DNA from 2 places in the Candidatus Enterococcus lemimoniae genome. Region 2 is predicted to be linked to the other one. Evidence: a T-box and tRNA genes for the amino acid it is inferred to sense, from the RefSeq annotation. Region 2 holds a T-box; the other holds one or more tRNA genes.
The links. A T-box is a leader RNA that pairs with one kind of tRNA and senses whether it is charged. The one in region 2 lies ahead of argS (arginine--tRNA ligase), so its partner is inferred to be a tRNA-Arg.

Region 1 (12,015 bases), 1.6 Mb from region 2:
CCATTCTTGTCTGCTTCAAGCTCGAAATCAGCTGCAAGTTGTTCAATCAATTGAGCCATATCAAAATTGATTGAATTGATTGGGACAGAAGGTTGGCGAACTTTTGTATATTCGAAGAGATCATCAACAAGTAGCTTCATCTGTTTTGCTTTTACATAAGCTGTATGTGTGTATTTCAGTAAATCCTCTTGATTATGAAATTGCCGATCTTCAATCAAACCTAAATAACCTATAATAGAAGTTAAAGGTGTTCTGATGTCATGACTGACATTCGTGATCAACTCATCTTTTGATTTCTCGATTTTTCGCTCATCTTCGATAGCCGCAACGGTACTATCAACTAAACCATTAATACTAGTAACGACTTTCGCTAAATCACCACTCAACTCGAAAGGGATACGATGATCGTAATTGCCATCTGCAATATAATGTAACTCACTAATAATATGACGTAACTGCATTTGACGATAACGACGGATTAATCGCCAGTACAACACGCTGACATCAACAATAAAGAAAATAGGAATCACAAATTTACTCAAACTCCAAAATAAGTCTGTATTTAGTTCTTGAGCAAAAGCACCTTTCGTTGCCCAGATGATTCCTTGTAGTGTCTGACTACCACTAAGCAGAACTGTAATTGAAACATTTAATAGAAGCAACAGGATAATTGTAACAATCCCCTCAGCTAATAATTCACTGATTTCTTTAGATGTTAATGTGATTCTCTTTTGCTTTTCGATCTTCTTTTGTCTAACGAGCATCGATCTTATATCCAACTCCCCAAACTGTTTGAATGACTTTTTCTCCGCCAGTCGCTTCTTCTATTTTATCTCTTAAGTGGCTAACGTGAACCATAACTGTTTTTGCAGAAACAATGCTTTCTTGCTGCCAGACACGCTCAAAAATTTCATCGGCACTGAAAACACGATTAGGATGGCTAGCTAATAGATACAAGATCCCAAATTCTAGTGCAGTTAGCTGGATTTCCTTTCCATCAACTGTTTTTACTTCATGAGAGTCTTTATTGATGATTAGTGAGCCGATTTCAAGTACATCTGGTTCGTCAGCTTTTTGTTGCATTTGGCTACGTCTTAAAATAGATTTAACTCGAGCCATAACTTCCAATGGATTGAATGGCTTTGTAACATAGTCATCTGCACCAGCTACCAAGCCCTTGATTTTATCCATGTCTGTCGTTTTAGCAGTCAACATAATAATTGGAATTTGAGATTCTTTTCGCAACTCTTTCACAACTTGCATACCGTCCATGATTGGCATCATGATATCTAGTATAAGTAAATCAATATCTGAAATAGTCCGAATTTTCGATAAGGCTTCTTTTCCATCATAAGCCTTAACCACTTCATAGCCTTCGTTGTGAATATAAATACTCAGTAGTTCTACAATCTCTTTATCATCATCAGCAACTAAAATTTTCATATCATTCATTTCCTCCATATATAATAGTAGAATTCTTCTTCTTCATTCTAACAAAAAAATAGAAAAATTGACAAAAACAAAGAGAAGTTACGGTAAATTTAGAATATGTTACCAAAAATTAAGAAACAAGGCGAAAAGAGCCGTTTTTTTCTCAAAAACGAACATTAAAGAACAAAAGTAATAAAACAATCGGTAACGGAAAAAACTTTCAAAAAAGTGCAAGTTTTAGTTGACCTACGCCTAGAATCTTGGTATATTATATCTTGTCGCAAGGCACCGAGGAAACATGTCAAACGATGAAGATAATATAACAGCTTAAGTTGGGAAAAAACTTTTGCAATCAGTAAAATAGTTGTTGACAAGCAGCTGTGGACCTGATAAAATAGTGAAGTTGTCGCAAGAAACAAAGATGGCTGAACGAAAATAGAATAACAATTCGAGTTTGAAAAAACTTGAAAAATCAGCGAGAAAGTTGTTGACAAATAACAAGTAACCTGATAAACTAATGAAGTTGTCACGAAACAATTGATGACATCGAGCAGAAAAAAACTTTGAAACTTTTTTAAAAAAGTGTTGACATCAAATCAAAGATTTGATATGATATAAAAGTTGCTGCGAGGTAACACAGTAGACCTTTGAAAACTGAACAAAGTAAGACGAACCAAATGTGTAGGTTGTTTTTACAACGGTAAAAACAAACAACAATTTTTAACAAGCAAGCAATATGCTAGCAACCAAATGAGCTTATCGATCGCAAGATCGTGTTCAACTTTTATTATGAGAGTTTGATCCTGGCTCAGGACGAACGCTGGCGGCGTGCCTAATACATGCAAGTCGAACGCTTCTTTTCTACCGAGTGCTTGCACTCATTTGAAAAGAGGAGTGGCGGACGGGTGAGTAACACGTGGGTAACCTACCCATCAGAGGGGGATAACACTTGGAAACAGGTGCTAATACCGCATAACAGTCGACACCGCATGGTGTTGATTTGAAAGGCGCTTTCGGGTGTCACTGATGGATGGACCCGCGGTGCATTAGCTAGTTGGTGAGGTAACGGCTCACCAAGGCCATGATGCATAGCCGACCTGAGAGGGTGATCGGCCACACTGGGACTGAGACACGGCCCAGACTCCTACGGGAGGCAGCAGTAGGGAATCTTCGGCAATGGACGAAAGTCTGACCGAGCAACGCCGCGTGAGTGAAGAAGGTTTTCGGATCGTAAAACTCTGTTGTTAGAGAAGAACAAGTAGGAGAGTAACTGCTCTTACCTTGACGGTATCTAACCAGAAAGCCACGGCTAACTACGTGCCAGCAGCCGCGGTAATACGTAGGTGGCAAGCGTTGTCCGGATTTATTGGGCGTAAAGCGAGCGCAGGCGGTTTCTTAAGTCTGATGTGAAAGCCCCCGGCTCAACCGGGGAGGGTCATTGGAAACTGGGAGACTTGAGTGCAGAAGAGGAGAGTGGAATTCCATGTGTAGCGGTGAAATGCGTAGATATATGGAGGAACACCAGTGGCGAAGGCGACTCTCTGGTCTGTAACTGACGCTGAGGCTCGAAAGCGTGGGGAGCAAACAGGATTAGATACCCTGGTAGTCCACGCCGTAAACGATGAGTGCTAAGTGTTGGAGGGTTTCCGCCCTTCAGTGCTGCAGCTAACGCATTAAGCACTCCGCCTGGGGAGTACGACCGCAAGGTTGAAACTCAAAGGAATTGACGGGGGCCCGCACAAGCGGTGGAGCATGTGGTTTAATTCGAAGCAACGCGAAGAACCTTACCAGGTCTTGACATCCTTTGACCGCTTGAGAGATCAAGTCTTCCCTTCGGGGACAAAGTGACAGGTGGTGCATGGTTGTCGTCAGCTCGTGTCGTGAGATGTTGGGTTAAGTCCCGCAACGAGCGCAACCCTTATTGTTAGTTGCCATCATTCAGTTGGGCACTCTAGCGAGACTGCCGGTGACAAACCGGAGGAAGGTGGGGATGACGTCAAATCATCATGCCCCTTATGACCTGGGCTACACACGTGCTACAATGGGAAGTACAACGAGTCGCTAGGCCGCGAGGTCATGCAAATCTCTTAAAGCTTCTCTCAGTTCGGATTGTAGGCTGCAACTCGCCTACATGAAGCCGGAATCGCTAGTAATCGCGGATCAGCACGCCGCGGTGAATACGTTCCCGGGCCTTGTACACACCGCCCGTCACACCACGAAAGTTTGTAACACCCGAAGTCGGTGAGGTAACCCTTGTGGAGCCAGCCGCCTAAGGTGGGATAGATGATTGGGGTGAAGTCGTAACAAGGTAGCCGTATCGGAAGGTGCGGCTGGATCACCTCCTTTCTAAGGAATATTACGGAAACTTACACATTCGTCGCTACTTTGTTCAGTTTTGAGAGGTTTACTCTTATAGAAGAAGTTAATCATTGGATTTTCTTTCTTATTATATGATTCTCTCAAACGAATTGTTCATTGAAAACTGGATATTGAAGTAAAAAAGTAATCAAAACAAACCGAGAACACCGCGTTGAATGAGTTTTTTAAGTAAAATAGTTCGAATGCTTATTTTATTGGTCACGCCTCTATCGCTAGAGAAACGAACCAAACAAAACCGATCGTAAGATCGTAAGGTTAAGTGAATAAGGGCGCACGGTGGATGCCTTGGCATTAGGAGCCGATGAAGGACGGGACTAACACCGATATGCTTTGGGGAGCTGTAAGTGAGCTATGATCCAGAGATTTCCGAATGGGGAAACCCAGCATCTTTTATAGGATGTTACTATTCAGTGAATACATAGCTGGATAGAGGTAGACGCAGAGAACTGAAACATCTAAGTACCTGCAGGAAGAGAAAGAAAATTCGATTCCCTGAGTAGCGGCGAGCGAAACGGGAAGAGCCCAAACCAACAAGCTTGCTTGTTGGGGTTGTAGGACTCCGTTATGGTAGTCTGTCAAGATAGTCGAAGAACCTGGAAAGGTTCGCCAAAGTGGGTAATAGCCCCGTAGACGAAATGTTGGCAACACCTAGGAGGATCCTGAGTACGGCGGAACACGAGAAATTCCGTCGGAATCCGCGGGGACCATCCCGCAAGGCTAAATACTCCCTAATGACCGATAGTGAACCAGTACCGTGAGGGAAAGGTGAAAAGCACCCCGGAAGGGGAGTGAAATAGATCCTGAAACCGTGTGCCTACAACAAGTCAAAGCCCGTTAATGGGTGATGGCGTGCCTTTTGTAGAATGAACCGGCGAGTTACGATTGCATGCGAGGTTAAGGTGAAGAGCCGGAGCCGCAGCGAAAGCGAGTCTGAATAGGGCGAATGAGTATGTAGTCGTAGACCCGAAACCATGTGATCTACCCATGGCCAGGTTGAAGGTGTGGTAAAACGCACTGGAGGACCGAACCCACGTACGTTGAAAAGTGCGGGGATGAGCTGTGGGTAGCGGAGAAATTCCAAACGAACTTGGAGATAGCTGGTTCTCTCCGAAATAGCTTTAGGGCTAGCCTCGGAATTAAGAATGATGGAGGTAGAGCACTGTTTGGACTAGGGGCCCATCTCGGGTTACCGAATTCAGATAAACTCCGAATGCCATTCATTTATATCCGGGAGTCAGACTGCGAGTGATAAGATCCGTAGTCGAAAGGGAAACAGCCCAGACCACCAGCTAAGGTCCCAAAATAACTATTAAGTGGAAAAGGATGTGGGGTTGCACAGACAACTAGGATGTTGGCTCAGAAGCAGCCACCATTTAAAGAGTGCGTAATAGCTCACTAGTCGAGTGACCCTGCGCCGAAAATGTACCGGGGCTAAATAGTTTACCGAAGCTGTGGATTACACCTCTGGTGTAATGGTAGGAGAGCGTTCTAAGGGCGTTGAAGGTCGATCGTGAGGACGGCTGGAGCGCTTAGAAGTGAGAATGCCGGTATGAGTAGCGAAAGACGGGTGAGAATCCCGTCCACCGTATGACTAAGGTTTCCTGGGGAAGGCTCGTCCGCCCAGGGTTAGTCGGGACCTAAGCCGAGGCCGATAGGCGTAGGCGATGGACAACAGGTTGATATTCCTGTACCAGTTGTTTTTGTTTGAGCAATGGAGGGACGCAGGAGGCTAAGGAATGCATGCGACTGGAAGTGCATGTCCAAGCAGTAAGTCTTGAGTAGAGTCAAATGCTTTACTCTTTACGGACAAGCTGTGATGGGGAGGGAAATAATAGTACCGAAGTTCCTGATGTCACACTGTCAAGAAAAGCTTCTAGTGAGAAAACAACTGCCCGTACCGTAAACCGACACAGGTAGTCGAGGAGAGTATCCTAAGGTGAGCGAGCGAACTCTCGTTAAGGAACTCGGCAAAATGACCCCGTAACTTCGGGAGAAGGGGTGCTGACTTCGGTCAGCCGCAGTGAATAGGCCCAAGCGACTGTTTATCAAAAACACAGGTCTCTGCAAAATCGAAAGATGAAGTATAGGGGCTGACGCCTGCCCGGTGCTGGAAGGTTAAGAGGATGGGTTAGCTTCGGCGAAGCTCAGAATTGAAGCCCCAGTAAACGGCGGCCGTAACTATAACGGTCCTAAGGTAGCGAAATTCCTTGTCGGGTAAGTTCCGACCCGCACGAAAGGCGTAACGATTTGGGCACTGTCTCAACGAGAGACTCGGTGAAATTTTAGTACCTGTGAAGATGCAGGTTACCCGCGACAGGACGGAAAGACCCCATGGAGCTTTACTGTAGCTTGATATTGAGTGTTTGTACCACATGTACAGGATAGGTAGGAGCCGATGAATCCGGAACGCTAGTTTCGGAGGAGGCGCTGGTGGGATACTACCCTTGTGTTATGAACCCTCTAACCCGCACCACTTATCGTGGTGGGAGACAGTGTCAGGTGGGCAGTTTGACTGGGGCGGTCGCCTCCTAAAAGGTAACGGAGGCGCCCAAAGGTTCCCTCAGAATGGTTGGAAATCATTCGCAGAGTGTAAAGGCAGAAGGGAGCTTGACTGCGAGACTTACAAGTCGAGCAGGGACGAAAGTCGGGCTTAGTGATCCGGTGGTTCCGCATGGAAGGGCCATCGCTCAACGGATAAAAGCTACCCTGGGGATAACAGGCTTATCTCCCCCAAGAGTCCACATCGACGGGGAGGTTTGGCACCTCGATGTCGGCTCGTCGCATCCTGGGGCTGTAGTCGGTCCCAAGGGTTGGGCTGTTCGCCCATTAAAGCGGCACGCGAGCTGGGTTCAGAACGTCGTGAGACAGTTCGGTCCCTATCCGTCGCGGGCGTTGGAAATTTGAGAGGAGCTGTCCTTAGTACGAGAGGACCGGGATGGACTTACCGCTGGTGTACCAGTTGTTCTGCCAAGGGCATTGCTGGGTAGCTATGTAGGGAAGGGATAAACGCTGAAAGCATCTAAGTGTGAAGCCCACCTCAAGATGAGATTTCCCATTTCTTTAAGAAAGTAAGACCCCTGAGAGATGATCAGGTAGATAGGTTGGAAGTGGAAGTGCAGTGATGTACGGAGCGGACCAATACTAATCGGTCGAGGACTTAACCAAAGAAACGAAATAAAAAAGTATTTTCGGAATGTTTGATTACTACTTCAATCCAGTTTTGAGTGAATAATCACTCAACTTAATAGTAACAACACCCAGTGTGGTGGCGATAGCGAGAAGGATACACCTGTTCCCATGCCGAACACAGAAGTTAAGCTTCTTAGCGCCGATTGTAGTGAAGGGTTTCCCTTTGTGAGAGTAGGACGTCGCCACGCTAAAGTGTTGTCTTGGAGGTTTAGCTCAGCTGGGAGAGCACCTGCCTTACAAGCAGGGGGTCGGCGGTTCGATCCCGTCAACCTCCATTTTTTGAGCCGTTAGCTCAGTTGGTAGAGCATCTGACTTTTAATCAGAGGGTCGCAGGTTCGAGCCCTGCACGGCTCATAGGAATATTTTGCGGGTGTGGCGGAATTGGCAGACGCACTAGATTTAGGATCTAGCGCCTTACGGCGTGGGGGTTCAAGTCCCTTCACCCGCATTTTTAGTCTCGTTTAATACTTGGCGAATACGCCGGCTTAGCTCAGTTGGTAGAGCATCTGATTTGTAATCAGAGGGTCGAGGGTTCAAATCCTTTAGCCGGCATCCAAATTGCGGAAATAGCTCAGTGGTAGAGCACCACCTTGCCAAGGTGGGGGTCGCGGGTTCGAACCCCGTTTTCCGCTTAGCTTGTTCGCCGGGGTGGCGGAACTGGCAGACGCACAGGACTTAAAATCCTGCGGTGAGTGATCACCGTACCGGTTCGATTCCGGTCCTCGGCATTGCAGTGACATACAGATGTATGACATGTAGCACCCATAGCTCAACTGGATAGAGTGCTTGACTACGAATCAAGAGGTTAGGGGTTCGACTCCCTTTGGGTGCATAGTTGATAGGTTTGACTGCGGATTAGAAGGTAATGTGTATTCGTTCCTTTTAAGCGTTTAGTCTTTTTTTATTATTATAGCTACGGGAAGTAGCTCAGCTTGGTAGAGCACTTGGTTTGGGACCAAGGGGTCGCAGGTTCGAATCCTGTCTTCCCGATTGAAAGAACAGAGTAATTGCTCTGTTCTTTTTTGTTCTAATGAAATACCCAATGCGTTATCTATATTTACTTTTTCTTATCAAATTAGGCATTCTCCTTTATTAAACAGTTGAAGTTATGTATAATTAAGGTCAGTATTAGTCAAGGGAAAAGGATGAGTGTGATGAGTAATCAAAATACTTCGGATTTAATAGAAGCATATCTAAAGAAGATTCTTGAAGAGAGCAGTAAAATTGAGATTCGCAGAGCCGAAATGGCTCATTTATTCAATTGTGTTCCATCCCAGATTAATTATGTTATCAATACACGCTTTACAATTCAACGCGGCTATTCTGTTGAAAGTAAACGTGGTGGCGGTGGTTACATTCGAATCGCCAAGGTTCAAATTTCTGATAGTGATCAATTGTTAAAACAGATTGCTCAGTTTACAGGCAATGAACTTTCAGAAAAAGATGCACTGATTTTTATACAAAAGTTGTACGAAGAAGAAGTGATCACCAAAAGAGAAGGAAACCTGATGTTGTCAGTTCTTGGAAAACAAGTTCTAGGCAAAGCAGGATCAAATGAAGATTATTTACGTGCTCAATTGATGCATTCATTTTTAGAACGTTTGAGTTACGAGGAGGAATGATAATATGGATGAATTATTTACAGAAAGTGCCAAGGCAGTCTTAGCCATTGCACAAGAAGAAGCAAAATATTTTAGGCATCAATCTGTTGGATCAGAGCATTTGCTATTGGCATTAGTTTTGGAGCCAAATGGAATTGCTGGGAAATCATTGCGCCAGTTGAATGCTGATAAAAACGATATTCGTGAAGAAATCGAACACTTGACGGGTTATGGTACTGTAAAAGCCTATCCTAAAGGTTCATACTTGCCTTATTCTCCTCGTGCAAAGCAAATTTTTGCATATGCTGGTGATGAAGCCAAGCGTTTAGGTGCACCAAATATTGGTACAGAACATATTTTATTAGGGTTATTAAGAGATGAAGATATACTAGCATCACGTATTTTATTGAATCTGGGCTTAAGTTTATCCAAAATGCGCCAGCTTTTAATGAAAAAAATTGGTATAACAGATCCACAAATGAGTGGTAATGTAGGACGTCGAAGAAATAATCAAGCTCAAAAAGCAGCACCAAAAGGAACGCCAACATTAGATTCTTTAGCACGTGATTTAACAAAATTAGCTCGTGAAAAAAATCTTGATCCAGTAGTTGGACGTTCACAAGAAGTTAGACGTTTGATTCAAATTTTAAGCCGTCGTACAAAAAATAACCCTGTTTTAGTTGGAGAACCTGGCGTTGGTAAAACAGCGATTGCTGAAGGGTTAGCTCAAAAAATCGTCAATGGTGAAGTGCCAGAAGATATGCAAGAAAAACGCTTGATGATGTTAGATATGGGCGCTTTAGTAGCTGGTACTAAGTATCGTGGAGAGTTTGAAGATCGGCTCAAAAAGGTGATCGATGAGATTTATCAAGATGGCGAAGTCATTTTATTTATTGATGAATTGCACACTTTGATTGGTGCAGGTGGTGCTGAAGGCGCAATCGATGCATCAAATATATTAAAACCAGCACTTGCAAGAGGTGAATTGCAAACAATCGGTGCAACAACATTAGATGAATATCAAAAGTATATCGAAAAAGATTCTGCTTTAGAACGACGTTTTGCCCGTGTGCAAGTTGATGAACCAACACCAGAGGAAGCAGAAGAGATTCTAAAAGGTTTACGTTCTCGTTATGAAGAACATCATGGTGTGGAGATTACAGATGATGCGCTACATGCAGCGGTTCAATTATCTGTACGCTATATCAATTCTCGTCAGTTACCAGACAAAGCAATTGATTTGATGGATGAGTCTTCAGCAAAAGTTCGTTTGGATTTAGCCGACGAACCTTCTGAAATCAATAATTTGCGCTTGGAAATTGCTCGTTTAGTTGAAGAAAAAGAAGCAGCAATTCAAGCTCAGTCATTTGAAAGTGCTGCTAGGTTACGTCAAAAAGAGAAAAAATTGGCACGTAAATTAGAGAATATTTTATTATTAGAACAAAAAGAAGCGTCTGGTTATGCTAATCGGGTAACAGAAGAAGATGTTGCTAATGTGGTATCACAATGGACAGGCGTGCCTTTACAGCAATTAGAGAAAAAGGAAAGTGAACGACTGCTTGAATTGGAAAGTATTTTACATCATCGAGTAGTTGGTCAGGACGAAGCAGTTCAAGCTGTGTCGCGTGCGATTCGTAGAGCTCGTAGTGGTTTGAAAGATCCAAACCGACCAATTGGTTCGTTTATGTTTTTAGGCCCAACAGGTGTAGGGAAAACGGAATTAGCAAAAGCTTTAGCTGAAACAATGTTTGGTAGCGAAGATGCCCTTGTTCGGGTAGATATGTCTGAGTTTATGGAAAAATATAGCACCAGTCGTTTGATTGGTTCTCCTCCAGGTTATGTGGGATATGAAGAAGGCGGCCAATTAACTGAAAAAATTCGCCAAAAACCGTATTCTGTTATTTTACTGGATGAGGTAGAAAAAGCGCATCCTGATGTCTTCAATATCTTGTTACAAGTGTTAGACGATGGTCACTTAACAGATTCTAAAGGACGAAAAGTAGACTTTAGAAATACAATTTTGATTATGACATCAAACATTGGCGCAACGGCGATTCGTGATGAAAAAAATGTTGGTTTCAATGTTCAGGATCTAACGAAAGATTACGGTGCAATGCAAAAACGGATCATGGAAGAACTGAAAAAAGCATTCCGTCCAGAATTTTTGAATCGTGTAGATGAAACAGTTGTCTTCCGTTCATTAGATCAGGAAGAAATTCACGAAATCGTGAAAATCATGAGTAAATCAATTGTTCAACGCTTACGGGAACAAGATGTTAATGTGAAAATCACAGCAGCTGCGATTGAAGTGATTGGAAAAGTTGGCTTCGACCCGGAATACGGCGCACGCCCAATTCGTAGAGCTTTGCAAAAAGAAGTAGAAGACCGTTTAAGCGAAGCATTACTTTCAGGTCAAATCCATCTTGGGGATAAAGTGACGATTGGAGCAAGTAAAGGAAAAATAACATTAAACGTTAAATCGCCTAAACTTGAACAGATGTTACAAACAATTTAAATTTAAAATCAATAATTCGCTGTGCAAAACGAATCTGTTTTGTACAGCTTTTTTTCTTAAATAGACATAAATAATACTCTTTATTTTGTGAAAAATGATCGTTAAAATAAAGAGAGCCTATTGGAAAGTTTGTGAACCTGTGCTACTATAAAACAGTTGTAAGAAGACTGTGTAAAAAGATAAAAGTATTGTTGTTAGATGAATTTGTAAAGGATTGGATGAGTCTGTTCAGCTTTTAAGATATTTAGCTTCATGGGCTAGCTCTTCAGAAAAAAGATAAATATGAATGGTGGCAAAAAACACAACCTTCCCTATTTCCTATTTTTCAGTCAGAGCTAAACGAGCCCATTTAGCTTTTAAAGGAGGATACAAAATGATAGAACTTATTGCGACTGCTGAATCTGTTGAACAAGCGGAGGCGTTATTAGCAGTAGGGGTAGATACTTTATACATTGGAGAAGAGATGTTCGGGTTGCGCTTGCCAACGTCATTTTCTCGTGAAGAACAGCGTATTATTACAGAAAAGGCCCATCATGCTGGGAAAAAAGTGACTGTTGCGTTAAACGGGATCATGCATCCAGAAAAAATGAAGCAGGTCCCGGAGTATTTGACTTTTTTGCAAGAAATCAACGTAGATCAAATAACTGTTGGAGATCCAGGGGTAGTATTTGTTTTACAACGTGACGGGATTGACATTCCATATATTTATGATGGAGAAACCTTAGTAACTAGCTCTCGTCAAATTAATTTCTGGGCAAAACGTGGATCGATCGGTGCAGTTTTGGCTCGTGAAGTTCCTTTTGAAGAAATGAAAGCAATGAAGGATAATTTGATGGTTCCAGCTGAAGTCCTTGTATATGGCGCTACATGTATTCATCAATCAAAACGTCCATTGTTGCA
Region 2 (12,015 bases):
ACTCTCTCGTCTCAAGATTAATCTTTTTCTGATCACCATAAGCCTTGATCCCAAATAAATTATTATACTTAGAAGCTAGTGTACTTTGCCCCCAATTTGACTCTAAAATCCCTTGTCCAATGATAATACTTGGCAAAACGCCGTAAGAAGCTTGCAATTCTTTCGCATGCGGACTGATTCTGTCGATAAACTGTTCTTTTGATACTTGTCCTTGCTTTTGTGCAGTCTCTTCTTCTATGTGTGAGTTGTCCGACAATACATTAATTGAAAAGATAAACGCGACTCCAACGATCAACAAACCTGCAAAAAGCGCTGGTAAATTCGTTTTTCTTATTTTTTTCTTCTTATACCTTTGACTATTCATACATTCCCTACTTTGTTTTGTATTCGTTCCTATACTAATATTGATTGGTTTAGGACAATGGCTGACTGATTATATCAGTTTTTTTCCAGACAATCAATCAACAGCTGTTGTAGTCGTAGTTGTCGATGCTTTCGTTGGTATTTCAGATGTAGTTGTCGATGCTAATACACTCGATTCAGTCGGCGCTTCACTACTATTTTGCGGTTTTTCTTTTGGTGTTGTATGACCAAAAAACACAAAGATAACAGCACCTAACACAATGATGACGGATAAAATTCCTAAAATTTGTTTCACAAAAAAACTCCCTTACTTACTTATTCACCAACGTAAGTACCCATCAAGTTTTCATTTACCCAATCAAGTAATTCGACTTTTGATCCTTCTAATTGACCTTGCAATGTGGCAGGCAATCGAAACGTAACAATATCGTCAAACCCCCATTCGCCGTATGATACTGTTACTTTCAAATCAATAAATGCCTGATTCTTTTCTTCACGGTTCGTTTTTGATGGAATCAATTCAGCCATACCTGCCCCTGATTGCAACCATTTTTTGGCGATCAACGTTTTCAAGCGTTTGTATTCTGAAACAGCGATATTTCTCTTTTCTGGAAATAAGATTGTCTGACGTAATATTTTTTGTGTCAACATCCATTCATAATCAGAAAATAAGTTTTTTACTTTTTGCATTTCTTCACTGGTCAAATTGATGCGACCTTTTTTCCAATTATCCCAATTTTCTTTTGAGGTTTGGAGATAGTCCGTATAAAAGTTTTCTTCTGTTTCAAACTGTTCTATAATTGCATCGATAAGAATATCAATATACATTTGGTGCATGACTTTCGCCTCCTTCTCCTATTTTACTGAAAATATCAAAAAAATGCATCTCTTTGAATCACTTATTTCTGTATTTTTAAGAAACATTCAGTCGTTTCCCATAAATAATAAGACAATAATAGGCTTCTGTCCAAAATCTACCATCATTTTGACCTTCTAAGGTATAATGGATTTGTATTTAGTCAATTAGACAGTCTATGCTTTTGCTTTGAAACATGCCAAGAAATTATGAGTTGATATTGATTGGTACAATGTGATGGAAGGAAACGTTCCTTCAATTAGTTGTTTTGATGTTGAAAAGTACAAGGTGTAGAGCAGCGAAACGTTGTTACTATATGTTATCTAGCTTCAAGAGCTAGCTCCTCGAGAAAAAGATAAAATCTGAATGAGGCAAAAAGCACCTCAGTCATTTTTCCCTATTTTCTTGTCGAAGCTGAACGAGCTCTTTCTGCTTTTATTGTTATCTAGCTGTGTGGCTAGCACTACGCTCTGCTCCGATCTCAACAATTCCTAAGAGCTAAAGCTCTAAGGATTAAAGGCCTTCGGGAAAAAGATAAAATATGATTGTGGCAAAAAACGCCACCCTCATATTTCCCTATTTTCCTGTCAAAGCTAAATGAGGCCACTACGCTTTTATTGTTATCTAGCTGCGTGGCCTAGCTCTTCGGGAAAAAGATAAAATATGATTGTGGCAAAAGGCGCCACCCTCATATTTCCCTATTTTCCTGTCAGAGCTAAATGAGGCCACTACGCTTTTATATTAAGGAGGATATTTATGAACTTTTACAATTGGGGCATTATTGGCCTTGGAGAAATCGCAACGAGTTTTGTTGATCATTTTCAACAGGAAAATAGCAAGATAGCGGCAGTTGCTTCTAGAACATTGGCAAAGGCTGAAACATTTGCTAAAGAACACAATATTCCTACAGCTTATGGCTCATTTGAAGAATTATTAGCTGATAGATCGATCGATATCGTCTATATCGCTGTTCCTAATCGGCAGCATATCGATCATATTTTAAAAGCATTGTCTGCAGGCAAACATGTTCTTTGCGAAAAGGCAATCACGATGAATAGTGCGGAGTTAGCAGAGGCGATGAAATTAGCTGAAGAAAATGGGTTGATTTTAGCTGAAGCCATGACTATTTTCAACATGCCTTTATATCAAGAGCTAAGAAGCCAAATTGATTCTAAGCGCTTTGGTAAATTAAAAATGATCCAAGCTCCCTTTGGCAGCTATAAAGAGCCTGATCCAACAAACCGGTTCTTTAACCCTGATTTAGCTGGCGGTGCGCTTTTGGATATTGGTACGTATGCCGTTTCTTTTGCTCGTTGGTTCTTTACTGCTCAACCCACAGTAGTTTCATCTATTATGCAGCCATTCTCAACCGGCGTAGATGAACAATCAGCAACGATTCTTCAAAATGAAGCACAGGAAATGGCTACAGTCTCATTAAGTTTCCAAGCTAAAATGCCCAAGCAAGGAATTGTCGCTTTCGAAGAGGCTTACATTGTGATAAATGAGTATCCACGAGCAGACGAGGCCAAAATCTTTTTTAATGACGGTACAGTGGAAACAATCATATCCGGTGACAGCAACCAGGCTTTAAACTACGAAATCACAAATATGATCAAAATGATTGATGGAGAACAATCGAATCGTTCACTCTTTCTAACAAAAGATGTAATCGATCTACTTGATCAAATGCAACAAGCTTGGAATAAATAAATAAACGCCCTTTAGCTTCCTCATATTAAATGATGAAAGTTAAAGGGCATTCTTTTTTATTTTCCAATTGATCGAGACACTTTCCCGTGAAAGTTTGTCTTTGTCTTTTTCTTATTACATTTCATTTGGCGCATGCAGGCCAAGTAAACGTAAATCTTCTTTTATGATTGTCGCCATAGCATAAACTAATGCTAAGCGTGATTCTTTTTGTTCATCATCTGTTAAAATTTTGACATGAGCATAATATTTATTAAACGCTTGAGCAACTTGAATGGCATGTTTGGCAATCACTGAAGGTTCATATTTTTCAGCTGCTTGCATCACAACATCTGGGAATTTTTGCAACAACTTAACAACTTCCCAACTATCTTTATCATCTAAAGCATATGCTTTGGTTTCATCGATCGTGAAATCCGCTTTCCTAAGAATACTCATAGCACGAGCATGCGTATATTGGACATAAGGACCCGTTTCTCCTTCGAAGCGGACAACCTCTTCTAAAACAAAGTCAAAATTATTTAGACGATCATTTTTTAGATCATGGAAAATAACAGAACCAATCCCAACCTGTCTAGCCACTTCCTCACGATTTGGCAAATCAGGATTTTTCTCCATAATTTGTTTGTTCGCAAGTTCAACTGCTTCGTTTAGCACTTCTTCCAATAAAACAATTTTTCCTTTACGAGTCGATAGTTTTTTACCACCTTGTGTGATCAAGCCGAATGGAATATGATGCATATCTTGTGACCAGTCAAATCCAAGCTCTTTTAATACAGCTTTTAATTGCTTGAAGTGATTACTTTGTTCATTTCCAACGACATAAATCGATTTAGCAAAATCATAGTTACGTTTACGGTAAACAGCTGCTGCCAAATCACGTGTGATATATAGTGTAGCCCCATCAGATTTTTTGATCAAAGCAGGATTTAAATCATAGGCAGACAAATCAACGATTTCCGCTCCTTGATTTTCTTGTAATAAATGTTTTTCTTCTAGCATTGTGACAATTTCATCCATCTTATCATTATAGAAAGCTTCTCCATTGTATGAATCAAAAGAAACTTCTAACATTGAATAAATTTTATCGAATTCTTTTAGTGATTCCGTACGGAACCATTGCCATAATTCGGTTGCTTCTTCGTCGCCTTCTTCTAGTTTTTTAAACCAAGTGCGAGCTTCCTCTTCTAACTCTGGTTGTGTTTCAGCTTCTTCATGGAATTGTACGTATAAGCGTAATAATTCAGTGATGGGTGCCGTTTTAACCGCTTCTTCTGAACCCCATTTTTTGTAACCAACAATTAATTTTCCGAATTGCGTTCCCCAATCCCCTAAATGATTGATACGGATTGGTGTATAACCAATTTTTTCAAGAATAAAGGCAATAGAATTTCCAATCACAGTCGAACGTAAGTGTCCCATAGAAATTGGTTTAGCGATATTAGGCGAGGACATATCAATTGGAACATTTCCTTTTTCACCGATTGAGCTATCACCATAATGTCCTTTATCTTTCGCAATTTGACTGATGACTGCTTGACTGACCATTTTTTTATTCATGAAAAAGTTTAAATATGGTCCTACCACTTCAATTTTTTCAAAGTCTGTTCCAGCAATTTTTTCTGCTAAATCGGCGGCAATTTGTTGAGGGGCTTTGCGATAGACTTTAGCCAGTGAAAAAGCCGGAAAAGCAACATCTCCATGATCAACTGATTTAGGATTTTCCAATAATTGTGTAACAGCTTCTAAAGATAGATCTTCTTTTACTACATCATAAATGGCTTTTGCTACGATTTCTTTGTTATTCATAGATATCCTCCTAATTTTAAAAAGCTAAAAAAGCTTTTTTGTATGGTCTATTTTATTGTCTAATTTGATGGTGACTTTTCTCACTTCACGCACCTTGTATTGTGCATCATCGAATCACTTTGTTCTTCGTGATTTACAACAATGAGATCGAAGCGCAGCGTTGTGATTCACTAGTACGGTGACTTCTCTCACTTCGTTCGCCAAGTATTGTTCATCATCTACTCTGGCGGAGCCAGTCGTAGTGATTCACAACAAAAAGTCTCTAGTGTTAAAAAACACCAGAGACGAGATTTCCCGCGGTACCACTCTAATTGTCCGAACTTTTCTAAGACGGACCCACTTAATCTATTAACGGAAGATTGCCGTCTGCCTAGGCAGATCCTCAAAAGTGCGCTTCCTTCATTTGATTATTTTCGGCTTTCACCATCCCGAAATCGCTTTGATAATTTGTAATGAAGTACTCTCTTTTTCAACGAATCATTATTAAACTGGGTTCATTATAGCAAATATTTTTCTTTATGCCTAGTCTTGTCTATTGATTTTTAGATTTAAATCGTCATAAACGTTAAACTAGGGTCTGCATTTAGATGATAATCTGCTAAATGTCCTTTTTCTGCTTCAACAAATGCTGCGGCCCCGATCATTGCAGCATTATCTCCGCATAATCTAAGTGGTGGAACAATGAAGGTCACACCTGGGAGTTCTTTTGTCACTTCTTTGGTCAAACGCTCACGAAGCCCTTGATTTGCAGCAACGCCGCCTGCCATTACTAATTGTTTGATTGGATATTCCTTACAAGCCCGAATTGTCTTTTCTGTTAAAACATCAATCACACTTGCCTGAAAACTTGCAGCTAAATCTTTTGTGCTCAATTGTTCCTCTCGTTGCTCCGCATTATGAACTGTGTTGATAAAGGAACTTTTCAACCCGCTGAAGCTAAAATCATAATTATCTTCTTTGATCATCGCACGAGGAAAATGATACGTATCTTGACCCTGATGGGCCAACTCGTCGATTTCTTTTCCGCTAGGATAACATAGTCCTAAAACTCTGCCAACTTTATCATAGGCCTCACCAGCTGCGTCGTCTCTTGTTTCACCGACAATGTCAAAAGAACCCGTTTCTTTCATATAAACTAATTCCGTGTGGCCACCGCTGACTAATAAAGCCATTAATGGGAATTGTAGTGGTTCTACGAAATTCGCCGCATAAATATGCCCAGCCATATGATTCACTGGAATCAATGGTAAATCATGTGCCCAAGCAAATGTCTTTGCGGCTGAGATTCCGATCAATAAAGCCCCTACTAAGCCTGGTCCATAAGTGACTCCTACACCACTCAAGTCATCTGGTTCCACCTCAGCCTCGATCAAGGCCTCTTCAATGCACATCGTAATTTCTTCAACATGATGTCGACTAGCAACTTCTGGTACCACACCGCCGAAACGTTGATGACTTTTCACTTGTGAAGCGACGATATTCGATAGTATTTCTCTGCCGTCTTCAACGACCGCTACACTTGTTTCATCGCAACTACTCTCAATAGCTAAAATTAATTTTCTTTTTTTGTAAAAAAAAGTCATTGTTTCACTTCCTTAATGTTTAAACACATAACAATTCCATCCTCTTTAGGATGAGTATAATAATTTTTGCGGCAATTAATGATTTTGAATCCATTTTTTTCATATAGTTGTCGAGCATTTGTATTCGATACACGCACTTCCAAAAAAATTTGAGCAACGTCTTGTTGGATCAATTGTTGGATCAACTGGGCAATCAAACGACCACCATGCCCAAGGTGCTGAAAATTTTTGTGAATGACAACATGTGTGATCTCCACTTCATCTAAAACAAGTTGATAACTGATAAAACCGATCCACTGCCCTGCTTCACTCAACACCAAATAATCACTTGTTTGCTGCGCTAAATCTAGGCTAAATTGTTCGATTGACCAAGGCGAGCCATGTTCGTACCCAGCCTCACTAATTGACCAAATTTTTTCAGCAATTTTTCCTGTTGGTAGTGTTTTTTTTGAATAGTACATCGTTTTACACTTCTTTTAAATGCAAGATCATTTCCAATGCATCTTCTTTATTTTCAGTGTAATAAGCTGGTTTAATCGTACTTGAAGCAAAGCCAAGTTGGCGATAAACTCGTTGGGCATTTTTATTACTGATTCTAACTTCTAAAGAAATCGTCTCACAATTATTGGCCCTTGCAAACTGAATAACTTCTCTAATCAAGAAACTACCAATTCCTTTTCCTTGATTTTGAGTTAAAACTGCTACGTTTGTAATATGCGCATCTTTGTCAAAAATACGGCAACCAACAAATCCAATCGTTTTTTCGTCTTTTTGAATGAGTAAATATAAATGAGGTTCAGCTGCTTGAAGTTCCATCAAAAAAGCTGTTTTAGTCCAAGGCAGCTCACCAGCATACACTTCTCGTTCAATTGAAAGCAAATCTTTGATATCATCAAGGACGATTGCCCGCACAGAATATGATTCATTTGAAATTTCTACAGTTCTTTCATCATAGGGACGATTTTTAAAAAAGATGCCTAAAAGGCTATGAAATAGATTAAATTTTTTCAACATAATTTTCTACCTCTGCTGTATGTTCTTTTAACCAATTTTCCTCTGCTTCCACTCTTTTTAAATAATTAGGTAAAAAGTGATGAATATCTTTTTCTGGTTCTGCTAATCTACCAAGTTCAGCAAGGGCAGCCGCATTAGGGACTTGCCATTGCGAAATGGTACAAATTTCAGCTTCTGGTAAAACAGATTCAATTTGTATTCGAAAATTTTCGGCATCCTCTCCAACAAAGTAAACATGATCAAATTCTTTTAATCGATCCAACCACGTATCCATTCCAATATGCTGATCTGCAATAATCGTCGTCAATACGCCATCAATAAACTGATATGCACCAGTATAAACATTTTTTCTACGAGCATCAAAAACTGGGATAATCAGTCCTTTACTTTGGACACAATTGGCTGCCAAAGCTTTCAAACTTGATATTCCGACTAGCTCTTTTTTTAACGTATATGCTAACGTCTTTGCCGTTGTCACGCCGATTCTTAAACCCGTATAAGAACCTGGACCTTGGGCTACCACAATACGGTCAATAGCACTCGGTTTTAAGCCAACATCTTCCATCAGTCTTGTGATTGCAGGCATTAACGTTAAACTATGGTTTCTTTTCACTGTGATTGTATATTGTCCTATTATTTTCTTCTCTTCACAAACAGCAACTGTCAATGTCTGATTCGAGGTATCAATTGCTAAAATTCGCACAAAAAATCCCTTTCTTTCATCATGTAGTTGGTTTATTGTAGCATATTTTCATTCCTTCGTAAAAAAAGCAGTCGCCACAACAATAAATTAGGGTATGCGACAAAAGTAACGTTCACTTTTGTTTCACACCCTACATACGAATAAACGGTGGGAGTAAACGGTCCTCTATGATTCGAGGATCGGAGTGAAACGAGAACCGTAAAGGCACAAGCAACTCCTACTTATTGCTATAAAACGCAATGTCTACTATACTTTGTTCCGATCTCCATAATTTTCATCACTTGATATTTGCTTCTAAATAATCGATCAAGGTTTTACTAATGTTTGTTGCTGTATCATTTTTTCTAGAATCTTCCACCATGATCATTGCGGAAAATTTATTATGACTTCGATCCATTGCCAATAGGAAACTATTTTCTTTACCAACCGTATCTTGCTTGTCTTTGATTTCAGCTGTTCCCGTTTTAGCTGCTAGAGAAAAGTCAGGATTGTACATATTGTGGACGTAACCTGTTTCATCTTCTACACTACCAAGCAAATCTGTCACAATCGTATTTGCAGCATTTGAACTGATGGCATTTTCTTTCGTCTTGGTTTCTTTACTTAATTCGATTTTCGGATATACGAGTTTGCCTTCATTTTGGAAAACAGTATACATAGCCGCTTGTTGAATCGGGGTCACCAATAGCTGACCTTGCCCATATCCTGTATCTGCTAGTAGAATCTCTGAATTGAATTTATCTTCATTTGAGATTTGTGCTGGGTTCATTGGGATGGCCAAATCTAATTTTTCTCCGAAAATAAATTTATCGAGTCCTTTTCTAAACGTCTCTTCGCCCATCCGTAACGTTTGTTGCGCAAAATAAATATTATCAGAATTGACTAATGCTGTTCGCAAGTTTACAGGGCTTGCTTCTTTAACTCGGGTAACAAAATAATCCCCCCATGAAGCATCTTTTTGCCATTTCAACCCATTGATTTCAATTTCTTCATCTGGTTTCAAGGTACCCGCATCTAGACCAATCCCACCAGTAATTGTTTTAAATGTTGATCCTGGTGCATAACCTGTTGCAAAACGAGCCATAAATGGTAAGTTTTCATTATTCGCATAGGCATCATAATCAACTTGAGAAATGCCATTTGCCATTTTATTTGGATCGAACGATGGTGAACTGGCCGCAGCTAATAGATCACCTTGTTGTGGATCCATGACCACAGCACTACCAGGACGATTGTTAAAAATAGTGTAGGCTTGCGACTGAACATTTTTATCAATCGCTATCTGGATTTTATCTCCATCTTTTTTAGCTACTTTTTGCAGGACGCTTCTGAATTCACCTTTGTCATCAATAATCGTGATATTACCGCCGTCTTGTCCTCGTAATTGTTTGTCATATGCTTGTTCCAATCCGACTTTCCCAATGACACCAGTACTGCTCAATGACGGGTCTTTTTCAATATCTTCTGCCGTGATTGTACCGACATAACCGACTAATTGCGCTGCTGCTTCTTTTAGCGGATAGTAACGAACCATTGCATCTTGAGACGCCGCGCCTTGGGGGAAAGTAGTTACCGGATCAAATGAGATCGCCAAAGGAACGAAAGAGTCTGGTTTGACCCATTCTTGTTTAAGCTTTTGCTCTATGTCCTCTATCGATACTTTAAATTGCTCACTAAAGGCTTTGATATTATTGGTTTTCTCTTGACCTTCTCCAAGTTTACCTGGAACAATCCCCACTTGATCAAACGCTTGATTGACCGCCAGCCCTTCACCGTTTCGATCAACGATTTCCCCTCTGTTCGCCGGATCAATCCCCATCGTCACTTTATCTTGTCCAGTCATTTCGGGGAAAATCAAATTAGGAGCCCAGTCTATTTCATAACGATCACTTGTTTTTTTAATCGTTGTTTTATAGGTTAGATCCTTCAAATTACCTAAAGGTGTCGTCATATCTAATTTATAAGTAAATGTAAATTGACCCTTTTTATCTTTTGTTACTTTGACCTCTTTACTTTTAATTCCTTCTGCTTGAATCCCAGAAAAAATTGTTTGGTATTTTTCTACTAATTTGGCATTATCATAGCCACTTTCCTTGACTGATCCCTCATTTAAGAGTTCTGGAAACTTGTCAAATTCTTGCTTCGAAAAATAACTTAAAAATGTCTTAGCAGATTTTTCTGCGTTGTTTAGTTCTTGTGTTTTCTGCCAAGTGCTATAGGCAAAATAGCCCCCTGCTAAAACACCTACCGCTACAATACCACCAATTGCTAATAGTACTGGTTTGTTTGACTTTTTCTGATTTCTTCTTTCCACTTCCCAATCCCCCATGTTCTTGATTCGGTTCTTTGTACCTATTATACCTTATCTGGCAAAATCTAGGATAGAAAAATGAAGCTTTTGTCAAAATTTAAATTATCAATTCATTTCACTGTATTTCTAACTACTATTTGCAGTTTGAAGTCAGTCCTTAGTGGTATTTATCTTATGGATACTTATGGTATACTATTTTTATTAAATATTTTTTTAGCTAGCTACGTGGGCTTGGCTTTAGGGTATTGGAAAAAAGATAAATTTTGAATGAGGCAAAGAACACCTCAGTCATCATTTCCTATTTTTCTGTCAAAGCTGGGTGAGCCCATTCAGCTTTTAGTATTATCTAGCTTCATGAGCTAGCTTTTCGGAAAAAAGATAAATAATGAATGAGGCAAAAAAACGCCTCAGTCATCATTTCCTATTTTTCTGTCAAAGCTGAGCGAGCCCATTCAGCTTTTAAAATAAGGAGGAATTTCTGATGGGAATTTTTAAAGCGGCAACAAGTACGATTGGCGGCGGCTTAGCTGATCAATGGATTGAAGTTATCGAGCCTGATAATATGAGTGACACGACCGTTATGACAAAAGGTGTTTTTGTCCGTAAGAATGATAAACGTGGCGCAAATCGCAAAGGAACTGAGGATGTATTAACTGATGGTTCTGTGATTCATGTTTACCCGAATATGATGATGATCTTAGTCGATGGCGGCAAAATCATTGATTATACTGCTGAAGAAGGCTATTACACAGTTAAAAATGATTCAGCCCCATCAGCATTCAATGGTTCTTTAAAAGAAGCAATTTCAGAAACATTTGATCGTTTTAAATTTGGTGGCGTTACACCGCAAAAACAACAAGTTTTTTATATTAACTTGCAAGAAATCAAAGGAATCAAGTTTGGAACTTCTTCACCGATCAATTACTTTGATAACTTTTACAATGCAGAACTATTTTTACGTGCACACGGTAATTACTCAATCAAGATCACGGATCCTTTATTATTCTTTTCAAACGCGATTCCTAGAAACAAGAGTCAAGTTGATATCAATGACATCAATGAACAATATCTAGCAGAATTTTTGACTGCCTTACAATCAGCAATCAATAAAATGTCAGCAGATGGTGAACGTATTTCTTATGTACCTTCTAAAAGTTTAGAGCTAAGTAAGTATATGGGGCAAGTGCTAGATGATGAATGGCGTGAACTACGCGGAATGGAAATCGTTTCTGTTGCGGTTGCCAGTATTTCTTATACAGATGATTCTACAAAACTGATCAATATGCGTAACCAAGGTGCTATGCTTAGTGATGCTGAAGTTCGTGAAGGTTATGTACAAGGCGCTATGGCTCGCGGGATGGAAGCTGCTGGTAGTAATGAAGGCGGTGCTATGAATGGCTTTATGGGTGTAGGCATGGGCATGAATACAAGTGGCAATTATTTTGCCCAAGCGTCTCAAACCAATCAGCAACAGATGCAAGAAAAACAAAATCAACAAAATGCCCAAGGCTCTGAAGATACTTGGACTTGTCCGCAATGTGGAACTGAAAACAATGGGAAATTCTGTTCTAACTGTGGTACACCAAAACCAACTAATGAAAAACCAAAATTAGAAATGAAATGCAGCGAATGTAGTGAAATCGTTGATTTATCAAATGGTATTCCAAAA

Region 1: it has a tRNA-Arg gene. The T-box ahead of argS (arginine--tRNA ligase) is inferred to sense a tRNA for this amino acid. The anticodon was not compared.

Annotation. Positions count from the first base shown of each region.
Region 1 covers NZ_CP147248.1:2,424,739-2,436,753, forward strand. The annotation lists gene A5866_RS11465 (sensor histidine kinase) at 1-764, opposite strand, end outside; gene A5866_RS11470 (response regulator transcription factor) at 754-1,443, opposite strand; rRNA gene A5866_RS11475 (16S ribosomal RNA) at 2,217-3,777, shown strand; rRNA gene A5866_RS11480 (23S ribosomal RNA) at 4,064-6,975, shown strand; rRNA gene rrf (5S ribosomal RNA) at 7,072-7,187, shown strand; tRNA gene A5866_RS11490 (tRNA-Val) at 7,202-7,274, shown strand; tRNA gene A5866_RS11495 (tRNA-Lys) at 7,281-7,353, shown strand; tRNA gene A5866_RS11500 (tRNA-Leu) at 7,366-7,447, shown strand; tRNA gene A5866_RS11505 (tRNA-Thr) at 7,479-7,551, shown strand; tRNA gene A5866_RS11510 (tRNA-Gly) at 7,560-7,631, shown strand; tRNA gene A5866_RS11515 (tRNA-Leu) at 7,642-7,727, shown strand; tRNA gene A5866_RS11520 (tRNA-Arg) at 7,758-7,831, shown strand; tRNA gene A5866_RS11525 (tRNA-Pro) at 7,916-7,989, shown strand; gene A5866_RS11530 (CtsR family transcriptional regulator) at 8,154-8,621, shown strand; gene A5866_RS11535 (ATP-dependent Clp protease ATP-binding subunit) at 8,626-11,115, shown strand; gene A5866_RS11540 (peptidase U32 family protein) at 11,489-12,015, shown strand, end outside.
Region 2 covers NZ_CP147248.1:812,359-824,373, forward strand. The annotation lists gene A5866_RS03970 (glycoside hydrolase family 73 protein) at 1-364, opposite strand, end outside; gene A5866_RS03975 (hypothetical protein) at 458-658, opposite strand; gene A5866_RS03980 (hypothetical protein) at 679-1,200, opposite strand; gene A5866_RS03985 (Gfo/Idh/MocA family protein) at 1,976-2,929, shown strand; gene argS (arginine--tRNA ligase) at 3,044-4,735, opposite strand; T-box leader at 5,013-5,217, opposite strand; gene tsaD (tRNA (adenosine(37)-N6)-threonylcarbamoyltransferase complex transferase subunit TsaD) at 5,284-6,318, opposite strand; gene rimI (ribosomal protein S18-alanine N-acetyltransferase) at 6,315-6,779, opposite strand; gene rimI (ribosomal protein S18-alanine N-acetyltransferase) at 6,784-7,332, opposite strand; gene tsaB (tRNA (adenosine(37)-N6)-threonylcarbamoyltransferase complex dimerization subunit type 1 TsaB) at 7,316-8,035, opposite strand; gene A5866_RS04015 (penicillin-binding transpeptidase domain-containing protein) at 8,313-10,364, opposite strand; gene A5866_RS04020 (SPFH domain-containing protein) at 10,828-12,015, shown strand, end outside.